DNA from 2 places in the Stenotrophomonas sp. 99219_Sma genome. Region 1 is predicted to be linked to the other one. Evidence: predicted binding sites of a transcription regulator. Region 1 holds the regulator's gene; the other holds the start of a gene.
The links. Region 1 encodes HrcA, which represses chaperone genes, less so after heat shock. Its sites were predicted from a motif close to TTNGCACTCNNNNNNNNNGAGTGCNAA; they were not measured.

Region 1 (4,469 bases):
GATGCGCTTGACGTCCAGGCCCGCAATGCGGCCGGCGTCCTTGGTCGCCTGGCGCTGGCTGTCGTTGAAGTAGGCCGGCACGGTGATGACCGCTTCGGTGACCTTCTCACCGAGGAAGTCCTCGGCGGTCTTCTTCATCTTTTCCAGCACCTTGGCCGAGATTTCCTGCGGGGCCATCTTCTTGCCGTCGCTGGTCGACACCCAGGCGTCGCCATTGTCATGGGCCAGGATGCCGTACGGGACGTGCGCGATGTCCTTCTGCACTTCGGCGTCGGTGAACTTGCGGCCGATCAGGCGCTTCACCGCATAGAAGGTGTTCTTCGGGTTGGTCACGGCCTGGCGCTTGGCCGAGGCGCCGACCAGGACTTCGCCGTCCTTGGTGTAGGCGACGATCGACGGGGTGGTGCGATCGCCTTCCGAATTCTCGATGACGCGGGCCTTGCCGCCGTCCATGATCGCCACGCACGAGTTGGTGGTGCCGAGGTCGATACCAATGATCTTGCCCATGGGGGAGACTCCTGAGGATGCTTGTTGGGGTCAGTCCGGCCGCTCGGCCGGTGGATGAATACGATGTGGGGGAGGCTCGTGGAACATTCAAGCCACCTCCCGAACGCTGTGTTCAGCGCCTGGAAAACCTTGCCAGGCATGGCCTGGCACGACCGGGACCGGGCATGGCCCGGCCGATCAATCGGCGGCCACCACCACCAGCGCCGGCCGCAGCAGGCGCTCGTTGAGCAGGTAGCCCTTCTGGAACACGGTCACCACGCTGCCCGGGGCGGCGCCCGGGGTCGGCACCTGGCTGATCGCCTGGTGGTGTTCCGGGTTGAACGGCTGGCCGATCGGGTCCAGCAGGACCAGGCCGTTGTCGGCAGCGACCTTCAGCAGCTGCTTGTAGGTCAGCTCCAGGCCTTCGCGCAGCGGATGCGGGTCGTCGCCGGCGGCCTTCAGGCCGGCATCCAGGCTGTCGAATACCGGCAGCAGCTCGCCAAGCAGCTTCTCGTTGGCGAACTTGCGGGCCTGCTCAATGTCACGGGCAACACGCTTGCGCTGGTTCTCGAGGTCGGCGCGCTCACGCAGCGCATCGGCCTTGATCTGCTCGACTTCGGCGCGCAGGCGCTCCACTTCGTCGTTGACGCCGGCGGCGGCGGCCGCATCGGCGGCAGTCTGCTGGGATTCGATATCTGGATGTTCGTGGTTCATGTCTGGGTCCCTGGCGGTCAATCTCCGCCTCCACCCACCCTAGTGTGGGCGGGATGCTGCGTTTCAAGCGTCGGATGTTCCGGGAGTGCGCCCGGCCGGTGAAAAGGCCGCGCCGAGCACATCGGCAGTGGCCTGGACCAGCGGAATCATGCGGTCGTAGGCCATCCGCTTGGGGCCGATCACGCCCAGCACGCCCAGTACCTGGCCATTGGCGGTGTACGGGGCGGTGACCAGCGAGACCCCCTGCAGCGGCATCATCCCGGTCTCTTCGCCGATGAAGATGCGCACGCCTGGGGCCTGGATGGTCCGCTCCAGCAGCTGCAGGATCTCGCGCTTGCTGGAGAACAGCTCGAACAGTTCGCGGAGGCGCTCCAGGTCCGACAGGTCCTGCACCCCCATCAGGCGGGTCTGGCCGGCCACCAGCATGTCGTCGGCGGCCGGCTGCAGGGCCTGCTCGGCCAGTTCGATGCTGTGCGCCAGCAGCTGCTCCAGCTCGGAACGGGCATCGCGCAGCTCCAGCAGCAGGCGGGTGCGGATCTCGGCCATCGGCAGGCCGGCGAAATGCGCATTGAGGTAGTTGGCCACCTGCTCCAGCTGGCCCGGCGCGAACTCCTGCCGGGTCTCGATGACGCGGTTCTGCACCTCGTTGTCGGCAAACACCAGGATCGCCAGCACCCGGCGCCCGTCCAGCGCCACGAAATCGATCTGGCGGAAGGCGAACTGCTCGCGCCGTGGCGCGCTGACCACGCCGACGAAGTGACTCATCGCCGACAGCAGCTCCGAGGCGCTGCCGAGCAGGGCCTGGGTGCTGCCGCCGCTGGCCAGCTCCTGACGCAGACGGGCCAGCTCGCCCTCGCCCGGCGGCTGCATCTGCAGCAGGCTGTCGACGAACACCCGGTAGCCATGCGCGGTCGGGATGCGCCCGGCCGAGGTGTGCGGCGAGGCCAGCAGCCCCAGGTCTTCCAGGTCGCCGAGGATGTTGCGGATGGTGGCCGGGCTGACCTCCAGGCCGGCCACGCGCGCCAGCGTCTGCGAGCCGACCGGCTCACCGTCCTGGATGTAACGCGCGATCAGCGTGCGCAGCAGATGGCGCGCACGCGGGGCAAGCTGGTCGGGAGAACCGTGCATGGAATCAACCTGTGAGACACGGACACTAGATAATGGCGGCGCATCACCTTGGCAAGTCATTGGACCTCCCTCGCCCGCGTGCTAGCGTTGCGCGGCTGCTGATACCCCCTTACCCATGCTCAGACATCTTTCGATCAAGGATTTTGCCGTCGTCCGCGCCACCGAACTGGAGTTCGGGCCAGGCATGACCGTGGTTTCAGGCGAGACCGGCGCCGGCAAGTCGCTGATGGTCGACGCGCTGGGCTTCCTGTCCGGCCTGCGCGCCGACAGTGGCGTGGTCCGCCACGGCGCTGCGCGCGCCGAACTTTCCGCCGAATTCGCGCTGGACCAGCTGCAGGCCGCGCGCCAGTGGCTGGCCGACAACGAGCTGGACGACGAGGAACAGTGCCAGCTGCGCCGCGTGATCCGCGCCGATGGCGGTTCGCGGGCGTGGATCAATGGCCGCCCGGTGACCCTGGCCCAGCTGGGCGACCTGGCCTCGTTGCTGGTGGAGATCCATGGCCAGCACGAACAGCAGGCCCTGCTGACGCGCCCGTCGCAGCTGGCCCTGCTGGACGCTTATGCCGGCAACGAGAACGAGCGCCGCCAGGTGCGCCGCGCCGCCGCGGCCTGGCAGGCTCTGGTCGATGAATCGCTGGCGCTGTCGCAACAGGGCGACGTCAGTGACCGGATCGGCTTCCTGGAGCACCAGCTGCGCGAACTGGACCGCGAAGATCTGGAACCGGAGTCGATCGTCGCACTCGGTGCCAGCCACCGCCGCCAGGCCCACGCCAGCGCCCTGCTGAGCGCCTGCCAGGCGGCCAGCAACCAGCTCAATGGCGACGACGGCAGTTCCGCGCTGGACCTGCTGCAGCAGGTGCGCCACGAGCTGTCGCGCCTGATCGAACACGACCCGCGCCTGGGCGAGGTGGACGGCCTGATCGAGAACGCCTCGATCCAGCTGCACGAAGCCCTGTCGCTGCTGGACCGCGTGCATGACGACCTCGACGCCGACCCGGAGCAGTTCGAGGAGAACGAGCGTCGTCTCGGCCGCCTGCACGACCTGGCCCGCAAGCACCGCGTGCCGATGGACGAGCTGGGCGCGCAGCGCGAGCGCATGCATGCCGAAGTCGAACAGCTGCGCGGCGCCGACGAACGCCTGCAGCGCCTGGCCGGCGAAATCGACAAGGCCGCTGCGGCCTGGCGCGTACAGGCCGAGGTGCTGACCGCCAGCCGTCGCAGCGCCGCTGCCGAACTGTCGGCCACCACCACCGGCATCATCGCCGAGCTGGGCATGGGCGGTGGCCAGTTCCTGATCGAACTGGAGCCGCAGGACGCCGGCAAGCCCGACCCGCAGGGTGCCGAGCGCGTGGAATTCCTGGTGGCGGCCAACGCCGGCCAGCCACCGCGCGCCCTGCGCAAGGTGGCCTCCGGCGGTGAACTGTCGCGCATCTCGCTGGCCATCGAAGTGGCCGCGCTGGACCTGGATGCGGTACCGACCATGGTGTTCGACGAGGTCGACTCCGGCATCGGCGGCGCGGTGGCGGACATCGTCGGCCAGAAGCTGCGCGCCCTTGGCGAGAAGCGCCAGGTGCTGTGCGTGACCCACCTGCCGCAGGTCGCCTCCAAGGGCCATGCCCACTACCGGGTCAGCAAGGCCCCGGTGGAAGGCATGACCCAGAGCGCAGTGGAAAAGCTGGACAGCAAGGCGCGCGAGGAAGAACTGGCGCGCATGCTCGGCGGCGTGGAAGTGAGCAAGGAAGCGCGTGCCGCCGCACGCAAGCTGCTGCAGGTCTGAGGCCTGTTCGCGGTTATCCACGCATGGCGTGGATCTACAACGCGCGAGGTAGTGCCGGCCGCTGGCCGGCAACCCAACACAGGTGAACGAAGATCATGAGGTTGCCGGCCAGCGGCCGGCACTACCCCCGTGGCCGCGCCAGATCCACCGTTTCCACCAGGAAATCGAGGAAGGCGCGCACCCGCAGCGGCAGGTAGCCGCCCTGCCCCAGGAACACCGCGTGCACCTCTTCCAGGTCACCGGGGTTGGCCTCTTCCAGCACCGGCAGCAGGCGTCCGGCGGCGATGTCCTCCTGCACCTGGTAGGTCGCCAGCCGCGCCATGCCCAACCCGCCCAGCACCAGCTGCCGCAGAGCGTTGCCATT
Region 2 (4,469 bases), 2.3 Mb from region 1:
GCATCCAGGATCCTGCCGCTGTTGTTCGGATCCTCGTCGGCGATTTCCAGGATGGTCCAGGTGCTGGTGCCCGAGCCGCTGTACGGGTAGGCGGTGTGGCCCTTGATGGTGGCGTGCAGCGAGCAGCGTAGCTGGCTGGGGCTGCTGGTATTGACCTTGGAGTAGTAACCGGCCGGCACGCCCGGGTTGCCCGGGTCCGGATTGCCGCCGGTGCTGGCCACGGTGAAGGCGATGCGGCTGTCGGCGGCCGGGTGTGCGCCCTGCAGGTCGGTGATGCGCGCGGCGCGGATGTCGAAGCGGCAGGCTTCACCGGCCACCAGCGCGGTGTTGGTGGACAGCTTCACGCTGCGGCCGCTGGCCGGGTAGGTCAGCGGCACGCTGCCGGAGGTGCCGCAGCTCAGGGCGAAGGCGCCGCTGGCCAGGTTCACCGTCTCGCTGAACACCACTTCCAGGTCGGCGGCGGCCGGGAAGGTGCTGCTGCCCTGCGCCGGGGTGGTGGTGGAGACCGACGGCGGCGTGTTCGGGCCCGGGGTGCCACCCCCGCTGAAGGTCTGGCCGTTGTTGCAGCTGCCAAACGTCTGCTTGGCCGATTCGGCCCAGGTGAAGTGGGCGTACTGGCTGCCGCTGCCGGTCAGCTGCAGCGAGGTGCCCGGGGCCGTGCTGTTGGTCTCGGCCACCGGAATGTTCTGGCTGGTCATGCCGGCGGCAGGGCCACCGGAGGCGGTGATGGCGCCCTCGTAGCTGAGGAACTGGACCACCTTGCCGCTGGCATCGACCAGGGCGATGCCGTCGTTCGGGCCGTTCTGCAGGCCGTTGGTCGGGTAGCTGACCACGGCCAGGGTGGCGCTGCCGCAACCCGCGGCGGTGCCGGCCGGGACCGGATTGTTGGCGTAGACCGTGGCGGCCGAAGGATTGCTGCCGTTGTAGAGATAGAGGCGGTAGCCGGACAGGTCCTCGCCCGCGGTAGCGACCACTTCGATGGCTTCGCCGACGTCACCGGCGGCGGTGCTGTCGTCGTAGTGCAGTTCGTTGATGAAGACTTCGGCCTGGGCCGGCGCGGCGGCCAGCGCCAGCAGGCAGGCGGCGGCAAGCGGGGACAGCAATCGCATCGACTACTCCTTGTGATTGGGAATGCGCGGCCGAGCCTAAGGCCGATCCAGTGACACTTTGTCGTAAATGAACGTCAGATATCTGACAGTGGGACATCTATCACTAAATAGCACCCCTTGCCCCCTTGGCTTGCCGCACTGCATCCCTATACAGGCGTCCACGCAGGGAGGCAGGTTTCCCGGTCCCGAGAAAAATTTCGGGATCAGCCCTTGAAAGGTCTGTGGAGGTCTCCATCTCTGTCGTGCTCCCGACTTGTCGGGCTTTTTCACGCGCGTTGCTGGCACTCGTCTGGTGCGACTGCTAACATCGCCGGACTTTTTTAGACCAATCAATAACTTAAGAGGTCTCTCATGAGCATCAAGCCGCTGCACGACCGCGTTGTGGTCAAGCCGATCGAAGCCGACGAAATCTCCGCCGGTGGCATCGTCATTCCGGATTCGGCCAAGGAAAAGTCCACCAAGGGTGAAGTCGTGGCCGTCGGCCCGGGCAAGCCGCTGGACAACGGCAGCGTGCGCGCTCCGTCGCTGAAGGTCGGCGACAAGGTCATCTACGGCCAGTACGCCGGCAGCTCGTACAAGAGCGAAGGCGTCGAGTACAAGGTCCTGCGCGAAGACGACGTGCTCGCCGTCATCGGCTGAGCCTCGGCGCGACCTGCTTTTCTGTAAGACATCCCCTTTCGTCGCCGGGCCCGGCCCGGTGCAAACATCGAGGTAATCGCAATGGCTGCCAAGGATATTCGTTTCGGTGAAGACGCCCGTTCGCGCATGGTGCGCGGCGTCAACGTTCTCGCCAATGCCGTCAAGGCCACCCTGGGCCCGAAGGGCCGCAACGTCGTGCTGGAAAAGAGCTTCGGCGCGCCGACCATCACCAAGGACGGCGTGTCCGTCGCCAAGGAAATCGAACTGGCTGACAAGTTCGAGAACATGGGCGCGCAGATGGTGAAGGAAGTTGCTTCGCGCACCAACGACGACGCCGGCGACGGCACCACCACCGCCACCGTGCTGGCCCAGGCCCTGATCCGCGAAGGCGCCAAGGCCGTTGCCGCCGGCATGAACCCGATGGACCTCAAGCGTGGTATCGACAAGGCCGTCGTGGCCGCCGTTGCCGAGCTGAAGACCATCTCCAAGCCGACCGCCGACGACAAGGCGATTGCCCAGGTCGGTACCATCTCGGCCAACTCGGACGAGTCGATCGGCCAGATCATCGCTGACGCGATGAAGGAAGTCGGCAAGGAAGGCGTGATCACCGTTGAAGAAGGCTCGGGCCTGGACAACGAGCTGGACGTGGTCAAGGGCATGCAGTTCGACCGCGGCTACCTGTCCCCGTACTTCATCAACAACCAGCAGTCGCAGACCGCTGACCTGGATGACCCGTTCATCCTGTTGCACGACAAGAAGATCTCCAACGTCCGTGACCTGCTGCCGGTGCTGGAAGGCGTCGCCAAGGCCGGCAAGCCGCTGCTGATCGTTGCCGAAGAAGTTGAAGGCGAAGCGCTGGCGACCCTGGTGGTCAACACCATCCGTGGCATCGTCAAGGTCGTGGCCGTCAAGGCTCCGGGTTTCGGCGACCGTCGCAAGGCGATGCTGGAAGACATGGCCGTGCTGACCGGCGGCACCGTGATCTCCGAAGAAGTGGGCCTGTCGCTGGAAAAGGCCACCATCAAGGACCTGGGCCGCGCCAAGAAGGTGCAGGTCTCCAAGGAAAACACCACCATCATCGATGGCGTGGGTGACAAGGCTGCCGTCGACGCACGCGTCGGCCAGATCAAGACCCAGATCCAGGACACCTCCTCGGATTACGACCGCGAGAAGCTGCAGGAACGCGTGGCCAAGCTGGCCGGTGGCGTTGCCGTGATCAAGGTCGGTGCTTCGACCGAAATCGAAATGAAGGAAAAGAAGGATCGCGTCGACGACGCCCTGCACGCTACCCGTGCAGCCGTTGAAGAAGGCGTGGTCCCGGGCGGCGGCGTGGCCCTGGTCCGTGCGGTCACCGCACTGGCCGGCCTGAAGGGTGCCAACGAAGACCAGAACCACGGCATCCAGATCGCCCTGCGCGCGATGGAAGCCCCGCTGCGCGAAATCGTGGCCAACGCCGGTGAAGAACCGTCGGTCATCATCAACAAGGTCAAGGAAGGCACCGGCAGCTTCGGCTACAACGCCGCCACCGGCGAGTTCGGCGACATGCTGCAGTTCGGCATCCTGGACCCGACCAAGGTGACCCGTTCGGCGCTGCAGAACGCGGCCTCGATCGCTGGCCTGATGATCACCACCGAAGCCATGGTTGCCGAAGCTCCGAAGAAGGACGAGCCGGCCATGAGTGGCGCCGGTGGCATGGGCGGCATGGGTGGCATGGGCGGCATGGACTTCTAAGTCCCCACGTTCGCCCCGCAATGAAAAACCCCGCCGCAAGGCGGGGTTTTTTTGTGGCCGGCCGCAACGGCATCGCTTTTCGAGCGACTTATCCTGCGTCCTGCAGGGTGTGTGTGCCTGCTTCCTGCGGCGTCATCAGTGCTGCATGCAACCAGGTCATGAAAGCAGGTATCGCAGCGTTGGCCTCGCCGTCCGCACGCGTCACCGCGTAGTAGGCGAAGGCCTGTGGCCAGGGCTGGTCGATCACCACCTGCAGCCGGCCATTGGCGAGTTCTTCGGCCGCGTGGATGTCGCGCACCAGGGCGATGCCTTGCCCGGCCACCGCCGCGCGGATCAGCAACAGGTCGTCATCGAACGCAGGGCCGCGCTCCAGTCGTTCATCGACGGGCAGATCCAGTGCCTGGAACCACAGCCGCCAGTCGCTGCGGTCGGCGTCCTGCAGCAGCGGCAGCTGCAGGCAATCCTGTACCGAGCTGACCGTCGGTGCGCCGGCCAACAATGCTGGACTGGCCACCGGCAGCAGCACCGGCGCCAGAAGATGCTCGGCATGCAGCCCCGGGTAGCGGCCCAGTCCATGACGGATCGCGATGTCCACGCCGTCGCGGCGAAGGTTGACCAACGCCGCGCTCGAGTCCAGCTGCACGTCCACCTGCGGATGCAACGCACTGAACCCGCCCAGTCGCGGCGCCAACCACTGTGCGGCGAAGCTCGGTGCCGCGCTGATGCGTAGCGTGCACCGTGTTTCCCAGCGTTCGAGTGTCTGCAGGCTCTGTGCGATCTGATCGAAGGCCTGCAGCAGCTCCGGATACACGCGCGCGCCGGCTGCACTGAGCACCACGCCATGCCGGGTGCGGTCGAACAGGCTCACGCCCAGCCGCTCCTGCAGCTGTCGAAGCTGCTGGCTGATTGCACCAGGTGTCACCCCCATCGCATCGGCGGCGGCGGTCAGGCTGCCATGTCGGCCGGTTTCAACGAAGGCCCGCAGGCCCA

Region 2: the regulator HrcA is predicted to act here: its motif matches at 1,388-1,414, upstream of ACZK13_RS18860 (co-chaperone GroES).

What each region holds. Positions count from the first base shown of each region.
Region 1 covers NZ_CM151117.1:1,781,993-1,786,461, reverse strand. The annotation lists gene dnaK (molecular chaperone DnaK) at 1-507, opposite strand, end outside; gene grpE (nucleotide exchange factor GrpE) at 685-1,200, opposite strand; gene hrcA (heat-inducible transcriptional repressor HrcA) at 1,264-2,328, opposite strand; gene recN (DNA repair protein RecN) at 2,444-4,105, shown strand; gene ACZK13_RS08255 (LysR family transcriptional regulator) at 4,227-4,469, opposite strand, start outside.
Region 2 covers NZ_CM151117.1:4,137,364-4,141,832, reverse strand. The annotation lists gene ACZK13_RS18865 (endonuclease) at 1-1,109, opposite strand, end outside; gene ACZK13_RS18860 (co-chaperone GroES) at 1,461-1,748, shown strand; gene groL (chaperonin GroEL) at 1,830-3,479, shown strand; gene ACZK13_RS18850 (LysR substrate-binding domain-containing protein) at 3,568-4,469, opposite strand, start outside.